Regions from separate parts of the Delftia sp. DT-2 genome, predicted to be linked through region 2. Evidence: riboswitches for the same ligand, from Rfam matches in the RefSeq annotation. Region 2 holds a riboswitch; the other holds the start of a gene.
The links. Region 2 has a riboswitch for glycine ahead of gcvT (glycine cleavage system aminomethyltransferase GcvT). Riboswitches for the same ligand answer to the same signal wherever they lie in the genome.

Region 1 (8,780 bases), on a different contig from region 2:
GGTGAAGACAATCGTGTGCGCCACCGTATCCGTGGCGGGATTGCCATTGGCATCGCGCAGGGCCACGCTGATCGAGCTCGTGGCAGTGTTGTCTGCGACAACGCTGAGCGGACTGGCACTGATCAGGTTTCCATTCGCGCCATTGCTGGGCGGGCCGGCCGTGTAGTTCACCACAGCCGTAGCCGTGGCGGCCGAGCCATTGATGGTGAAACCAAAGGTGCCACTGCCGACTGCGGTAGGTGCCGTGATGGTTGCCGTGTACACCCCTGCGCTGCACGACCCCGCGCCGACCGCAGGCGAGCCCTGTGTTCCGCTGTTCAGCGTGAAGGCCACCGTATTGGCACAGGTTGCAATCGAATTGCCTGACGCATCCTTGAGCTGCGCCGTCAATGTGCTGGTTGCGGTGCCATTGGCAATGATCGAGGTCGGACTCGCAACGATGGTCGAGGCGCTGGTACTTGGCGGACCCGCCGTGTAGCTCACTGAAGCCGTAGCAACTGCGGCAGAGCCGTTGATGGTGAATCCGAAGATCCCGCTGCCGACCACCGTGGGCGATGTGACGGTGCCCGTATAGATGCCTGCGGTACACGAGGCCGCGCCCACACTCGGCGTTCCCTGCGTTCCGCCGTTCAGGGTGAATGCCACCGTGTTCGTGCAGGTGTTGATCGGATTGCTGCTGGCATCGACCAGTTGCACGCGCAGCACGCTGGTGGAGCTGCCGTTGGCCACGATCGATGTCGGTGTGGCGACTATCGTCGATGCACTCGTGCTCGGCGTTGCGGCCACATAGGAGACCGTTGCGGTGGCAACAGCCGCAGACCCGTTGATGGTGAACCCGAAGGTTCCGCTGCCGACCAGCACCGGCGATGTCACCGTCCCCGTGTACATGCCGGCACTGCAGCCCGTGACGCTGACGGCAGGAACGCCTTGCGTCCCCGCATTGAGGGTGAAGGCCACCGTATCGGTACAGGTGGTGACAAGGTTGCCTAAAGCATCCTTCAACTGCACGGCCAAGGTGCTGGTGGAGACGCCGTTGGCCGCAATCGATGGCGGACTCGCGGCGATTTCAGAACCGGTCGTGCTGGCCGGCAGCCCGGTGAAGCTGTAAGCAACCGGCGAAGGCTGATAAGTCACTGCGCCAGATACCGGGCTTCCACCCAAGGGAAGATTGGAGAACGTGGCACCAGCGACTGACGACGACAAGGTCACGGGTGTGGTGAATGTTCCGGCGACACTGCTGCTGGCATTGATGGGAGACGCGCACTTTCCGCTGGAGTCGGTCGTGCAGCTGACTGCGGCGGAGCTGCCATTGAACGTGACACCTGCAGGCGGCGCTGCGAAGGTAACGGTGTCACTGCCCCCCGTCCAGGCATTGCCTTGGCCGTCAACAATGTAGACCTCCAGCAAGTCGCTGCTGCCGACAGGTTGATTGTTGGTCGTCGCCAGAACGCCGGATTTCAGGGCACAGGGAAAACCGGTGACGCTTGCAGCCGTTGAAAGCTGCGAGGTCTGGGCTCCACCGGAATTGCTGTCCGTCACTGTGACCCGCACCTGGCCGCTGAGATACGAAGGAACGGTCAGCGTTCCCGAGGCTCCGGCCATGGTCCCTGAGCCCAGATAGACCTGTGCGTCGTTGGCGCCCGCGCCGGTCGGCGACCAAAAGGCTTCCACCGTATACGGTGCCGGCTCGCTCGCATTGGCATTTGCCGTGATATTGAATGTCCAGGTGCAGGCGGCGGTGTCACTGGCGCCAACGCCAAGGGTCGGGGTCCATCCGGTTTGTCCATTGGCCGTCGTCAGCAAACTGATACCTGAGTTTGCAGCCACAGGCACGGAAAACAGCGTGTTCTGAGAAATCTTGAAGAAATCATGCGTAATGATACGAATGGCACTTCTCGACTGGCTTGTCATCTTGTTGTTGCCAATCAACCCTGGTGCCGTACCCGTCCCACTAATATTCAACCCGTCCCCGCCGCCAGTGAAATTGTTATCGGTCACCGTCACTACCTGCGTCGTGCCTGAGGCTGCCGTATTCACCGTCGGTGCCGACACATGCGTTGGCGATGACCCGGTATAGGCGGCGATAGGCAGCGAGAAGGTATTACCCGTCACGGCCAGACCAATTCCATTGGCCAGGCTGATCGTTCCATCAACCGACACCACGGCCCTGGGCGCATTTCCACCAGTCGGGCTCAGTGCGATATTCGAATTTTTGATCGTCAATCCGTTGACGGTCATGTTCGACATGACCTGGAAAAACTGCTCGAGCTGCATTCCCCCGATAGGGTTGGGCAGATTCGTTACCGTGAAATTATCGACAACGATGTTGGAAACCGTGCCTGCACCGTTGCTTGCGGCAACGGAAATGGCCGAGCCCTTGTTATTGCCGTAATTTCCATTCCATATCGCTGAGTTGATTGTGCTATTGGCAAAGAATACGTTTTGTGCGCCTTGATGAATCTCCGCGTACAGCTCGCAGTTGAACGGCGTCCCCTCTCCCGCAGGGGTTGGCGCCACATTCACCAGACCGACGCGATCAATGATGACATTGTTTGCTGAGGAGCCAACGACGAATACCGCTTCGCCACAGGTCATGTTGGGCGAATTGGTGAGAGTGATATTCTTCCCACCAAGATAAAAGGTTTCCCAGGCGGAGTCCGCCCAGTTCTGGACTTGTATGACTCCCCCGAAATCGATGGTCAATGAGCCCGTGCCGGCTGGCACGGTGCCTTTGATCCAGTACCAGGCGCCACCGGCACCAGTGGTGGTGCCCGTATCGCCGCCGCTGATCATCTGGGTTTGACCACAGGCATTGGTGGCTCCCGTCACGGCGCCGGACTGGGCTCCGCTGACGAATGTATTGGCACAGCGCACGTAAACCGTCTGATTGTCGACATACGGATGGAGGTTTCCCGCCGCATCCTTGGATGTCCCGCTCTGTATGGTTCGTACCGACGTGGTCAGTGTCGGCGCAAAGACGATGGAAACATCGGCACTCGGATCCAGCGTTTGCAGCGTGTAGTTGGCTGCCTGAATGGCCGCTCGCAGCGTGCACGCGCCAGCAAAGGTGCCCCCCAGCGTGCTGACACAGGTGGTTGGTGTCGTTGCATTGGCATTGGGAGCGTCGCTGTTGTCGGTGACCGTGAAGACGATGGTCGCCGCCAGTGCCGTGGATGAGATACCCGCGCATGAAAGCAGCAGCAAAGAGAAAAGGCACTTCGCTGCACGCCACTTGCGAAAAAATGCCGAACCAGGCAGGCGATTGAAAGCATGCATGATATTCCCCGTTTTCTCAAGGAGATATGACAGGAAAATGATTTTCCCAATGGCAATGGCCATCAGTTGTACCCAGCGCATTTGCATCGCCGTACCTCGAATAGTTCTATTTGAATCACGAGCCCACAACTCACCTTGCAGCCGGTGAGTTTGGAAGCAAAATTTTTCGCGCAGATCCTGCGCGTCAATCAAAAAAAGGCGGATTTCCATCAACGCTTGCGCGCTGCTCCACTGCCCGTTGAGCGGACACACCTTCAGTCGGGTTTGCGACGCAAAACATTCCTCCCTCGACAAACCATATTCAACGTGCTTGTATTTTTTCAGTGACGGACCAGTTTCCATGGACCCGCACCTGTGCAACGGTAAGTCGCCTATCAGACATATATACAACCCATGGTTAACCCATGCAGGTCCAATCGACCAGAACATGCACTGACAAACCACTGCACATATCGATAGACTAAATCATGTTTTTTTCTATTTCAATAGTTTTTTTACATGAAACCAGAGACTCGTACCAGCGCTACGAGGGAGGCGCTTGAGCGATCTAGGGAATACCCTGAATCAGCCACACCACATACAAGTAACTGGTGGTATCCCCAATACGACTGGAACTGGCTGCGCAAGCCCCATAGAATCGCCCCTGCAGGAGAGCAGGCGGGCGCCACGGTGCCGAGCCTCACCGAAGGCGCAAACTCCCATACACGCTCAGGTTCCGTACTGCAAACACAACATGCCGTCTGGAGAGCCGCCGCACGCAATGTGCGGCGCACCGAAGGAGCAAGCCCCGTTCCCATGGACGGCGGTGAATCTCTCAGGTACCAAGGACAGGGGGAGCGGCAGCTGCGTCACGACGGACGCCGGCTGCCTGCTATCCAGACCATAGCGGCCAGCTTTCGCGTGACCCGGCACATGCCTTTGAAAGGGCATCGTCATGCGCGTCATCGTTCTCGGAGCCGGCCTGATCGGCACCACGTCGGCCTACTATCTGCAATCCCTCGGTCATGAAGTGACCGTCATCGACCGCCAGGCCGCGCCCGGCGCCGAAACCAGCTTCGCCAACGGCGGGCAGATCTCGGTCAGCCATGCCGAACCCTGGGCCAACCCCGGCGCACCGCTGAAGTTGCTGGGCTGGCTGGGCCGGCAGGACGCCCCCCTGCTGTTCCGCCTGCGCGCCGACATGCGCCAGTGGCTCTGGGGCCTGTCCTTCCTGCGCAACTGCACGCCCGCGCGCACGCGCCACAACATCCAGCAGATCGTTCGCCTGGGCACCTACAGCCGCGAGGCCCTGCAGCAGCTGCGGTCGGACACCGGCATCCAGTACGAGCAGCGCATGCAGGGCATCCTGCACTTCTACACGAACGCCCGCGAGTTCGAGGGCGCGCTCAAGCCCACCGAGCAGATGCAGGCCCTGGGCTGCGACCGCCGCCTGATCGACGCCGACGAAGCCGTGCGCCTGGAGCCGGCCCTGGCCCATGTGCGCGGGCAGATAGCGGGCGCCACCTATACGGCCGAGGATGAATCGGGCGACGCCAACCTCTTCACGCGCGAGCTGGCACGCATTGCCGCCACCACGGGCGTGCAGTTCCGCCACGGCCACCACGTCATGGCGCTGCGCACCACGGGCGCAGGCGCCAGCCGCCATATCGACCATGTGGAGGTGACCAATGCCGATGGCCGCTACGAACGCATCCAGGGCGACGCCTATGTGTTGGCCATGGGCTCGTTCAGCCCGCTGCTGGCCCAGCCGCTGGGGCTGCACCTGCCCATCTACCCGGCCAAGGGCTACTCCGTGACCCTGCCGGTGCTGGACCCCGCCAAGGCCTACCAGGTCAGCCTGACGGACGATGAGTTCAAGCTGGTGTTCTCGCGCTACACGGGCGCGCAGGGCGACCGCCTGCGCATTGCCGGCACGGCCGAGTTCAACGGCTACGACCGCAACCTGGACCCCGTGCGCTGCGAGGCCATCGTGCGGCGCGTGCAGCAGCTGTTCCCCGGCGCCGGCGATACCGGGCGCGCCCAGTTCTGGAGCGGCCTGCGCCCCGCCACGCCCAGCAATGTGCCGCTGATCGGACGCTCGCCCATCGCCAACCTGTTCCTGAACACCGGCCACGGCACGCTGGGCTGGACCCATGCCTGCGGCTCCGGCATGGCGCTGGCCGACCTGGTCAGCGGCAGGCAGCCGGCCGTGGATTTCGATTTTCTGGGAGCCGCAGCCATGGACCCGGATCGCAGCGCAGGCACGGTGCGCCCGCGCGCGGTCTGAGGTGCAGACGGTGTGTACGGCGTGTACGGCGTGTACGACGCCTAGGCAGTGAACACCATCAACACCCCGGCGAAGCGGTGCAGGCGGGCGTCCATGATCTCGGCTTCGGCGACGAAGCCGATCAATGGCACATCGCCCAGTGCGTGGCGCAGGGTGCGCAGTTCGGCATCGGGGCCGCCGAACAGGCCGCCGCCGCGGCCCCGGCAACTGATGTAGATGGCGCCACGGATGCGGGGCTGTGCCTCGCCTTCGGGCGCCGCCTCCTCGGGCTCCGCCGCATCGCGCAGCGCAGCGCCCAGTTGCAGCAGTTCCTGGCGCGCCACCTGGGCCTGGCGGCGGCAAAAGATCACCGAATGCCCGGCCTCCACGGCCGAGGACAGGGCCACGCCCTGGCGCAGCGGGTCCAGGCCAACCAGGGTCAGCACCTGGGCCTCTTCGGTCAGCACGCCGTGGGCCAGGCCCCGGCCCGGCGGCGCAATGGCCGCCAGCGTGGTGCGGACCGTGGTCAGCGCGGGCTGCCAGTCGCTGCCTTCCAGCTCCACGCCCAGCAGCTGCAGCAGGCGCTGCAGGGCCGGGTCGCCATCGAGCCTGGTGACCAGGGCGCCGCGCGCCTCGGTGATCTCCAACCCCTCGCCCAGCGGCACGCAGCCCTGGGCCATGCCCGTGATGCAGGGCACGCCGGCACCGAAGGCCACGCCTGAAAAGCCACCACGAAAAATGCCGCGCGCGTCCGCATGCTGCGCATGCAGATCCTCGGTGCGGCAGGCGATCTGCACACCCTCCACGCCATCTTCTCCGTCATCGCCCACGCCGCCGAACAGCAGGCCGGACTCGGTGCGCTCGGACAGCTCGTACAGCAGCTCGGCCAGCTCGGGCTGGCCGCCTGCGGCATGGACCAGGGCCGAATGGGCCGTGAAGCCGGCCTCGCCGCCAGGCGCATGCAGGGGCGCCAGGCCCGAATACAGGCGGTAGTGGGCGGCCGGTACATCCAGCAGCATCACCGCGAGCGCGGTTCCTGACAGGTACTCATGCGACATGGCCAGAACGCCGCCGGCCGAGCAGCCGGCCCAGTCCGCCACATGGGGCAGGGCCCTGGCCAGATGCTGCAACAGCGGCCGTGCGTGGGCGGCATGCGCATGGGACAGGTACACCAGTCCCAGACGGGGCCGCTGCGCGTGGCCGGGCCCGGCCATCTGCAAGCGCAGCTGCTGCAGCACCGCGTCGGCCGCGGCGCGCCAGTCGGAATGGCTGGCATGGCCTACAGGAAACAACGACATACCAACCTTCTTTCTAGCCCCGCCAGCACCCGGCTTGCGGGTGGCTGGGGCCTTGCGCATCCATGGGTCCGGCCCGATCGGTCAACGCGCCGGCCGGCTCTTGGCTGCCGGCTTGCTGGCGGCCGGCGCCTTGGCTCCAGCCTTTGCAGCGGTTTTCCTGGCAGCCGCTTTGGAGGGAGCCTTGGCAGCGGTCCTGGGGGCTTCGGCCTGCGCCGCCGGCTTTGCGGACGGCGCCTTGGCAGGGGAGACCGCCGCCGCCTTGCCCGCCTGCGCAGCAAAGGCGCTGGCCTGTGCCGCCATGCGGTCCATGGTGGCCTTGGCCAGGTCACCGGCCATGCCGGTGGCGCGCTGGGCGGCCGCCACGGCCTCCGGGGCCATGGGCTCGGCCATGGCCTTGGCGGCGATCTGCTGGAATTGCTGGGTCAACGCGCCCCACCACTGCATGGCCTGGCCCATGGCGGCGGCCTGGGCGGACTCGTCCTTGGGCGCCGCAGTCTCCGCGGCTGCGGGTCTGTCGGCGGCCTTGGCCGCCTCGGGGGCTGCAGGCGGCGCGGCAGCGGCCTGTGCGGGCTCGGGCTGCGGCTTTTCCTTCTTGCTCGCCCGGCTGGCGGCCGAGGACATGGGCCAGTCCGAAAGGTCGCCCTGCCCCGCGCTGGCGGCGCCCTTGGCCGCGGCGGTGGCTGCGGCGGTTGCGGCTGCAGGGAACTGGAAGGCCTGCGCCAGCTCGCCCATGCTGACGTTCATGCCCTGCAAGGTGGACAGCGTCATGCGCTGCACTTCCAGGGCCTGGATGGTGGCGGACAGCGCCTTGCCGTTCTGGTCGAGCCAGAACTGCACGGCCTTGAGTTCGGTGATGCGCTTGTCCACCTCTTCGATGCTCACCGTGGGCGCCACCCATTCGGGCAGGCGCCCCAGGGGCCGGGCGGTGGCCGATCCTGCACTCTGGGCCAGGCCCTGCAGGAAGTCGAAACCGGGGATGAACTTGCCGAAACCGAAGGAGGACGCATCACTCATGGCAGCACTCGCTAGGACTGGGTTGGAAGAACATGCCGGTGAAGCACACCGGCCATGCGCTCAGCTTAACCCAGGCACACGCCAAGTCCATCGCAAGTCATGCACGGCCCGCTGCGCACAAACCCGGTGGATGACAAAAAGCTCAGTGGGAGTGGCCGGCATGTCCGCCGTGTCCGCCATGCGCGCCGCCCTGCGCAGCCGATGCCGCACCTGCGCCGGGCGCCATGGCGCGCACGGGGACCTGCAGGCTCAGGCGCGAGGTCTCGCCCTTGGCGTCCTTGAACACCAGGGTGATGGGTACCTGACTGTCCTTGAGCAGCGGGCTCTTGAGCTGCTGCAGCATGACGTGGTAGCCGCCGGGCTTCAGGTCCACGGCCACGCCCTTGGGCAGGTCCAGGCCGTCGATGGCGCGCATGCGCATCACATCGCCTTCCATCTTCATTTCATGCACCTCGGCCACGCCGGCGGCGGGCGACTCCACGCCCACCAGGCGCAGCGGCTCCTCGGCCGTCAGGCGCATGAAGGCGCCCGTGGCCTGCTGGCCCGGCACGCTGGCACGCGCCCAGGCGGCGTCGGCCTTGACATGGGCCGCATCGGCATGGGCATGGGCCAGGCCCATGGACAGGGAGGCGGCGATCAGGAAAGGGGTGGTCCATTGACGCAGTGTCATCACGGTTTCTCCAGAAATTTCAATGCATTGCGGCACGGTCTTCGTGCCTTGCAAAAAGGGTTGGCCAAGCGAAGGAAGCGGGAGTGAATCCGGGAGTCACCGGGGCGGTGCGCGGGCCTGGGGCAGGGCCGGCATGGCCACGCTGTGGACGGAGGCCGGGTGCGCCCGTGGCTGCGCATCTGCCACCAGCGGTGCCGGGGCCGCACTGCACCGGGCGGGCGGCGGCGCCAGCGGGGGCAGGCACAGCGGGCAGTCGATGCCGTGGCTGCCGGCAAGG
Region 2 (8,780 bases):
AGGCAGATGATGGCGTCCAGGGCCGAGTTGATGACCGATTCGAGCCGCCGCTCGCTCAGGAACAGCTGGTGGTTGCGCTGCTGCAGCGCCAGGCGCTCGGCCAGCAGCGGACCCTGGTCGACCACGGCGCACAGGTACTGCGCAATGGGCGGGCCGCTTTGCTGCGGGATGGCGATGCAGGCCACATGCAGGTCGGCGCGCAGCTGGTGCTGCTCGGTGATGTCGAAGCAGACCTCGTGGGCCTCGGTGCGGCCCAGCTCGCGTGCCGCAACGAAGGTCTCGCGCACGCGCTCGGCGTCGTCAGGGTGCACGAAGGGCGCGAAATTGACCAGCAGCCGGTCATGCTCGGTGGGCTGGAAGGCGCTGTGCGCCATGGCGTTGGCCTGCACCACCATGTCGTGCTCGTCCACCACCAGCAGGGGCAGGGGAATGCTGGCAAACAGGGCTTCGAAGCGCTCGGAGGCGCTTTCGGCCACGGCCTGGCTGTAGTCCAGCACGCGGTTCTGGATCTCCAGCTCGCGCTGGTAGTTGCGCAGCTCGGCGACCAGGGCCTGCAGCGGATCGTCCTCGGGCTGGAAGGAGGGGAAACGTTCGACGGGGGGCAGGTCGGCGCCGGGCGCCAGCAAGGCATGCAGGGGCAGGTGCTCGTCGTCGCGAGGCTGGTCGGAAGGGTCTTGGCTGCTCATCGCGTGCTGGCGCTGGGGAAAGCGGCATCTGCCGCACAAATCCTGGTTGCCCGCGCCTGGCGCCCGGCAGATGGACCGGGGCCCGGCGCGGGCAGGGCCGCAGTGTACGCGCGCCGGCCGGGGCGCCACAAGCGCCCCTTTGGGTGGCAGGTGCTTCAGCTCAGGTAAGCGTCGACCGGGATGCAGCTGCAGTAGAGGTTGCGGTCGCCGTAGACGTTGTCCACCCGGCCCACGGGACACCAGTACTTGGACTGGCGCAGGGCAGCCACGGGGTAGGCGGCGGCCTCGCGGCTGTACGGGTGGGTCCATTCCGAAGCCAGCAGGGTCTCGGCCGTGTGCGGCGCGTTCTTGAGCGGGTTGTCGTCCTGGGGCAGGCGGCCCTGCTCGATGGCGCGGATTTCCTCGCGGATGGCGATCATGGCGTCCACGAAGCGGTCCAGCTCGTACAGGCTTTCGCTTTCGGTGGGCTCCACCATCAGCGTGTTGGGCACGGGGAAGGACAGCGTGGGCGCATGGAAGCCGTAGTCGATCAGGCGCTTGGCCACGTCCTCGGCCATGACGCCCGTGCTTTCCTTGAACGGGCGCAGGTCCAGGATGCACTCGTGCGCCACATGGCCGTGCTCGCCCGCGTACAGCGTGGGGTAGTGGTCGCGCAGCCGGGCGCTGATGTAGTTGGCGCTGAGGATGGCGGTCTCGGTGGCCAGGGTCAGGCCCTGGGCGCCCATCATGCGGATGTACATCCAGCTGATGGGCAGCACGGCCGCATTGCCCAGCGGCGCGGCACTGATCGCGCCCGTGCCGCCCGCAAGGCCCGTGGTGGCATGGCCGGGCAGGAAGGGCACGAGATCCTCGACCACGCAGACGGGGCCCACGCCCGGGCCGCCGCCGCCGTGCGGGATGCAGAAGGTCTTGTGCAGGTTCAGGTGGCTGACATCGCCGCCGAAGCTGCCCGGCGCGGCCAGGCCCACCAGGGCGTTCATGTTGGCGCCGTCCACGTAGACGCGGCCGCCGTGGTCATGCACCAGCTTGCACAGCTCCTTGACCTGGGTCTCGAACACGCCGTGCGTGCTGGGGTAGGTGATCATTATGCAGGCCAGGTTGGCACTGTGCTGCTCGCACTTGGCCGCCAGGTCCGCCATGTCGACGTTGCCGTTGGCGTCGCAGGCGGTGACCACCACCTGCATGCCCACCATCTGCGCGCTGGCCGGGTTGGTGCCGTGGGCGCTGCTTGGAATCAGGCAGACGTTGCGGTGCGACTGGCCCCGGCTCGCATGCCAGCCCTTGATGGCCAGCAGGCCCGCGTACTCGCCCTGGCTGCCGGCATTGGGCTGCAGGCTGATGCCGGCGTAGCCCGTGGCCTGGCACAGCCAGTCGCGCAGCTGCTTGTCCAGTTCCGCATAGCCCTGCTGCTGGTCGGCCGGGGCAAAGGGGTGCACCTGGGCGAATTCGGGCCAGGTGATGGGAATCATCTCGCTGGTGGCGTTGAGCTTCATGGTGCAGGAGCCCAGCGGGATCATGCTGCGGTCCAGCGCCAGGTCCTTGTCCGACAGCTGGCGGATGTAGCGCAGCATGGCGGTCTCGGAGCGGTGGGTGTTGAACACCGGGTGCGTGAGGAAGGCGCTGCTGCGGCGCAGTCCGTCGGGAATCAGCGGCTCCACGCCCTTTTCGAAGGCGGTGAAGCTGGGCAGGGCCTGGCCGTCCCGGGCGAAGATCTTCCACAGCAGCTCGACATCGGCGCGCGTGGTGGTCTCGTCCAGCGAGATGCACAGGTATTCCTTGAAATACACGCGCAGGTTGGCGCCCAGGGACACGGCACGCTCCACGATGGCCTGGGTGGCCGCGCCCGTGTGCAGGCTCAGCGTGTCGAAGCTGGGCGCCTCGCGCAGCGGCGCGCCCAGCTCGGCCAGGCCGCGCGCCAGGATGGCCGTGTACGAGGCCACGCGGCGGGCGATGCGCTCCAGGCCCTCGGGGCCGTGGTAGACGGCGTACATGCTGGCCACCACGGCGGGCAGCACCTGGGCCGTGCAAATGTTGGAGGTGGCCTTTTCGCGGCGGATGTGCTGCTCGCGCGTCTGCAGTGCCAGGCGGTAGGCGGGCTTGCCGTGCACGTCCACGCTCACGCCGACCAGGCGGCCGGGCAGGGAGCGCTTGAACTCGTCGCGGCAGGCCATGAAGGCGGCGTGCGGGCCGCCGGCGCCCATGGGCATGCCAAAGCGCTGGGTGGTGCCCACCACGATGTCGGCACCCCATTCGCCGGGCGGCGTGATCAGGGTCAGCGCCAGCAGGTCGGTGGCCACGATGAAGGCGGCCTGCTTGCCATGGGCCTTGTCCACGTCGGCGCGCAGATCGCCCACATTGTCAGGAAGGCGGCCGCTGGTGGCAGGGTACTGGGCCAGCACGGCGAAGTAGTCGCCCTCCATCAGCTGGTTCCATTCCTCCAGCGAGTTGGCCAGCAGCACCTCGATGCCCAGCGGCGCGGCGCGCGTCTGTATCACCTCGATGGTCTGGGGGTGGGCATCGCCGGCCACCACGAAACGGTTGCTCTTGCTTTTGACGGAGCGCTTGGCCAGCGTCATGGCCTCGGCGGCCGCCGTGGCCTCGTCCAGCATGGAGGCGTTGGCAATCGGCATGGCCGTCAGGTCGCAGACCATGGTCTGGAAGTTGACCAGGGCCTCCATGCGGCCTTGCGAGATCTCGGCCTGGTAGGGCGTGTAGGCCGTGTACCAGGCGGGGTTCTCGAGAATGTTGCGCAGGATGACTCCGGGCGTGTGCGTGCCGTAGTAGCCCTGGCCGATGAAGCTTTTGAGCAGCTGGTTGCGGCCTGCCAGCGCCTTGAGTTCGGCCAGCGCCTGGGCCTCGGTGGCCGCTGGCGGCAGCGCCATGGGCTGGTGGCGCCGGATGGAGGGCGGGACGATGGCGTCGATCAGCGCATCGCGCGATGCCGCGCCGATGGCGCTGAGCATGTGGGCCTCGTCTTCGGGCGCGATGCCGATATGGCGGGCCACGAATTCGGTGGCGTTCTCGAGGGCGGCAAGGGGCTGGGTGGAGGACATCAGCATGGAGGGACCTGTCTCAAAAGCTGAAAAGCGCCAGGGCGGGCCCTGGCGCCCGTCCTGGCCGGAAAGTGGCGTCAGTTGCTCTGGGCAAAGGCCGTGTAGGCGGCTTCGTCGAGCAGCGCGGCCAGCTGGCCTGCGTCGCTGAGCTTGACCTTGAAGAACCAGCCTTCGCCCAGCGGGTCGCTGTTGGCCAGGGAGGGGTCGTCGCGCAGGGCCTCGTTGACTTCGACGATCTCGCCGCTGACGGGCATGTAGACATCGGCGGCGGCCTTGACGGACTCGACCACGCCGGCCACATCGCCCTGGTTGAAGCTGGTGCCCACGGCGGGCAGGTCGACGAACACCACATCGCCCAGCGCGTCCTGCGCGTGGAGGGTGATGCCGACGATGGCCGCGTCAGGGTTGGCGGCGTTGATCCACTCGTGGTCCTTGGAATACTGGATGCTCATGGCTTGCTCCGATAGAAACTGAAAAAAACCTGTGAAACGCGGTTTGAGAAAGGTCAGTGCGCACTGTAGCGGCATGCGATGGCAGGAAAAACGAATCCGCCGAACTCGATCCACGCCAAGCGCGCAGGCTGTCCTCAACCGCGGTGATAGCGGGGCGCCACGAAGGGCGTGGCCTGCACCTGCATGGGCACGGCCTTGCCGCGCACCATGGCCTGCAGCGTGGTGCCGACGGCGGCGCTGCCCGGCTCCACGTACGCCAGGGCCACGGGCTGGTTCAGCGTGGGCGACAGCAGGCCGCTGGTGACCTGGCCGACCTTGCGGCCGCCGGCATCCAGCAGCTCCGTGCCTTCGCGCACGGGCACGCGCTCCAGGGCCACCAGGCCCACGCGCTTGCGCGTGAGCAGCTCGGGCGACTGCAGCTGGGCCAGCACGGTGGCCGCGCCGGGAAAGCCGCCTTCGCGCTCGCCACCTGCGCGGCGGACCTTCTGCACGGCCCAGTTCAGGGCGGCCTCGGCCGGGGTGGTGGTCGTGTCCAGATCGTTGCCGTACAGGCACAGGCCGGCTTCCAGGCGCAGCGAATTGCGCGCGCCCAGGCCCACGGGCCTGACTTCGGGCTGGGCCAGCAGGGCACGGGCAAAGGCCTCGGCGTGGCTGGCGGGCAGGGAGATCTCGAAGCCGTCCTCACCGGTGTAGCCGCTGCGCGTGATGTACAGCTCGGCCCCCTCCCAGTCGAAGTGGCCGCCTGTCATGAACACCAGGCCGGCCGTGTCGGGCAGCAGGCGCTCCATGGCGGCTGCGGCCTGCGGGCCCTGCAGCGCCAGCAGGCCCCGGTCGAACTGGGGCTCGATTTCGCAGCGCCCGCCGATGCGGGCCTGGATGTGCGCCAGGTCTTCATGCTTGCAGGCGCCGTTGACGATCAGGAACAGGTCGTCCTCGCGGCGCACGAACATCAGGTCGTCCAGAATGCCGCCCGCGTCGTTGAGCAGCAGGCCGTAGCGCTGGCGGTGTTCGCCCAGGCCCAGCACGTCCATGGGCAGCAGCGATTCCAGCGCCGCGCCGGCATCCGGGCCGCGCAGGCTGATCTGGCCCATGTGCGAGACATCGAACAGGCCTGCCGCCTCGCGGGTGTGCAGGTGCTCGGCCATCAGCCCCTGCGGGTATTGCACGGGCATGGAGTAGCCGGCAAACGGCACCATGCGCGCGCCCAGTTCCTGGTGCAGGTCGAACAGCGGGGTCCTGAGCAGATCGGTGGTGGAGGCAGCGGACAAGGAGGGCTCTCTTTCAGGCAAGGAACAAGGCATAACGCCATCCCGGTCCTCCGGGATGTGCTGCCCTGCTGTCCGCTTTACCTGAGAGATTCACCCGCACCTTCCATGCGTGGGGCTTGCTCCTTCGGTGGATGGGGCACACCGCCGTGCCCTGCATCTCTCTCCAGCTAGGAACGCCTGCGGCCGTGGCGGCAGGCGGTGCCAGTCCTTTTGCCTGAGCGTTCGGGGCGAACCCTGCGCCTTCGGCGGTGCCGCTGCCTGCGACCGTTGCGGCCGGGCGGGCACTCTCTCCTGACCGGCGCATTCTAGCTGCGGCCAGCGTCCGCGCGGCTTCGGGATTTCCGCGGGCCGACTGCAACTCCATGCGCTTGCCTGCATGGATGCATTTGCAAATTGCATAACTGTCTAAAAAATCTCCTACATTGAGGTGCATCGATATATGAAATCTCGTTAGCGAGAAGGAAGAAGCGCACATGCAGCAGACGCTGGGAGACACATTGGCCTGGCCGGCACGTTACCTGCCGAACAAGGAAGCCCTGGTCGCGTGGGAGGGCGGCGAGCGCCGCGCCTGGACCTACGCCCAGCTCGATGCCGAAGTCAACCGCCACGCCCACGGCCTGGCCGAGCTGGGCATAGGCCATGGCGACGTGGTCGCGGCCTTTCTCTACAACACGCCGGCCTTTGTTTTCACCATGCTGGCGGCCGCGCGCCTGGGCGCCATCTTCAACCCCATCAACTACCGGCTGGCGGCGCAGGAGCTGGCCTTCATCCTCAAGGACGGCGCAGCGCGCGCCCTGGTCTTCGAGCACGAGGGCGGCGAGGTGGCCGCACGCGCCCAGGCCCTGCTCAAGGCCGAAGGCGGCGGCACTGGCACGGGCATCGAGCACTGGATCTTTGCCGACGATGCCCCGGCCGACCCGCTGCCGGTCTGGGCCACGCAGCGCCTGTCCGCCCTGGCCAGGGGCCGCAGCAGCGCGCCGCCCCAGGCCCATGTGCGCGAGAGCGACCCCTGCATCCTCATGTACACCAGCGGCACCACGGGCCGGCCCAAGGGCGTGCTGCATACGCACCGCAGCAAGCTGGCGCACAACGCCCTCATGCACCAGACCATGCAGTTCACGCGCGACGACGTGGGCCTGGCCATGGCGCCGCTCAACCACACGGCCGAGCTGCACACCAGCTTTCTGCCGCGCCTGCAGGCCGGGGCCACCCAGGTGCTGCTGCGCCGCTTTGACGTGGCCGAGGCCTGGCGCCTGATCCGCGAAGAGCGCGTGAGCTTCTTCTTCGCGGCGCCCACCATGGTCACCATGCTGCTGGCCGACCCCATCGCCTCGCCTGAGCAGGCGCCCGCGCTGCGGCTGGTGGAGTACGGCGGCGCCTCCATGGCGCCGCACCTGATCCGCGAATGGACGCGCAAGGTCGGCAGCGACCTGGTCCAGGTCTACGGCACCACCGAGATGGGACCCTGCATGTCCATCCTCCTGCCGCGCGAGCAACTCTCGCACGCGGGCTCGGCCGGGCTGCCCTCCATGGGCCATGACCTCATCGTGGCCCGCTTGCGCGAAGACAACGCCCCCACCGACCCGGCCGAGGCCTGCCTGCCCGGCGAGGTGGGCGAAATCCTCGTGCGCGGCCCCTGCATGATGGCCGGCTACCTCAACCGCCCCGACGCCAACACCCGCGCCCTGGCGCACGGCTGGTACCACACGGGCGACCTGGGCCACATCGACGACGACGGCTATCTCTGGATCCGCGACCGCATCGACTACATGATCAATTCGGGTGCCGAGAACGTCTATCCCCGCGAAGTGGAAGACGCGCTGGTCGAGCATGCCGATGTGCTCGAGGTCGCCGTCATCGGCGAGGCCGACGAGCGCTGGGGCCAGATCGTCGCCGCCCACGTGGTCGCCAAGCCTGGCGCCACGCCCACGGCCGAGGCGCTGGACGCCTTCCTGGTCCATGGCGACCGCCTGGCTGCCTACAAGCGCCCGCGCCGCTACCACTTCCGCGAAGCCCTGCCCAAGACGGCCAGCGGGAAGATACAGAAGCAGTTGCTGAGGGTGGTGGTGGCAGCCTGAGGCTGCGGCCTGCGCTTACTTCTGCGCAGAACAGCACTGCGCCATCGAGTTGCGCAGCCACCGATGCATGGCATCCCCCTGCTTGCGCACATGCCAGGCCTGCTGGTAGGCAAACCGGGGCAGCTCCAGCGGCGGAGCGAAACGGCGCAGCGTTTTGTGGCGGCGCAGGTCGCCAATGGCGCGGCTGCCCACGGTCAGCACGAGGTCGGTGCCTGCCAGCACCTCCAGCGCCGCGCTCCAGTGGGGCAGGGCCAGCACCACGCGGCGGCTCAGGCCTTGGGCGGCCAGCGCCCGTTCGATCTCCTCGCTGGCGTCGGGCCGCATGGCCAGCATGACGTGCGGGCGCTGCAGCCAGTCCTGCAGTGACAGCCCGCCGCGTGCCGGCAGCACGGCCTGGTCGGCCACGCTCACGAACTGCTCCTGGAACAGATCCTGCACCTCGATGCCGTCGGGCAGGTCGGGTGCGTCGGGGAAGGGGCCCAGGGCCAGGTCCAGTTCGCCATCGGCCAGCTGGGCCAGCATCACCTCGCGCGTGGACTGGCTGATGGCCAGGTCCAGCCCGGGTGCGTGCTGGCGCAGATGCCGCATCAGCGGCGGCAGCACGATGCGCGATGCGTAGTCCGACAGCGCCAGCCGCAGCCGTCCGCGTGCGTGGGCCGGGTCGAACTCCGCCTGTGCCAGCAAGCCGTTGAGGCTGCCCAGCGCATCCGCCAGCGGTTGCACCAGGCCTTGCGCGCGTGCCGTCAGCGCCATGCGGCCACCGCGCCGCACCAGCAACGGGTCGCCCAGATGCTCGCGCAGCTGCGCCAGCGAATGGCTCATGGCCGGCTGGCTCTTGTGCAGCCGCAGGGCCGCGCGCGTCACATGTTTTTCGGCCAGCAGGGCGTGCAGGGCCAGCAGCAGGTTGAGGTCGATACGGCGCAGTTCATCCATGCCATGAATATAGAACGTGCACACAAACGATTTCCATTCATCCAGCGGATGCGAGAGCATTCAGGCATGGATTCACGAACAGGAAAAGGATGCTTTGCATGACAGGACGGAACACGATTTTGGCCATGGCCCCCGTGGGCATGGCACTGCTGGCTGGCGCCATCCTGCCGTTCCAGGCGGCGAGCAACGCCATGGTCGGGCGGGTGCTGGGCCATCCGCTGTGGGGCGCGCTGACTTCGCTGGCCGTGAGCGTGATGGTCGTCGTGCCCGCGCTCTGGGCCATGCGCGCGCCCACTCCCGCGGTGGCGCA

Region 1: linked by a shared signal. The riboswitch ahead of PO605_RS21575 (D-amino acid dehydrogenase) and the one ahead of gcvT (glycine cleavage system aminomethyltransferase GcvT) in region 2 are both predicted to bind glycine.

The regions. Positions count from the first base shown of each region.
Region 1 covers NZ_JAQOTI010000012.1:50,841-59,620, forward strand. The annotation lists partial or broken gene PO605_RS21570 (beta strand repeat-containing protein) at 1-3,618, opposite strand, end outside; glycine riboswitch at 4,007-4,117, shown strand; gene PO605_RS21575 (D-amino acid dehydrogenase) at 4,211-5,542, shown strand; gene PO605_RS21580 (FIST signal transduction protein) at 5,584-6,819, opposite strand; gene PO605_RS21585 (PhaM family polyhydroxyalkanoate granule multifunctional regulatory protein) at 6,901-7,833, opposite strand; gene PO605_RS21590 (copper chaperone PCu(A)C) at 7,976-8,503, opposite strand; gene PO605_RS21595 (hypothetical protein) at 8,600-8,780, opposite strand, start outside.
Region 2 covers NZ_JAQOTI010000010.1:235,860-244,639, reverse strand. The annotation lists gene PO605_RS19765 (PAS domain-containing hybrid sensor histidine kinase/response regulator) at 1-686, opposite strand, end outside; gene gcvP (aminomethyl-transferring glycine dehydrogenase) at 842-3,745, opposite strand; gene gcvH (glycine cleavage system protein GcvH) at 3,817-4,191, opposite strand; gene gcvT (glycine cleavage system aminomethyltransferase GcvT) at 4,326-5,492, opposite strand; glycine riboswitch at 5,518-5,636, opposite strand; glycine riboswitch at 5,652-5,763, opposite strand; gene PO605_RS19745 (fatty acid--CoA ligase) at 5,933-7,537, shown strand; gene PO605_RS19740 (LysR family transcriptional regulator) at 7,553-8,470, opposite strand; gene PO605_RS19735 (DMT family transporter) at 8,569-8,780, shown strand, end outside.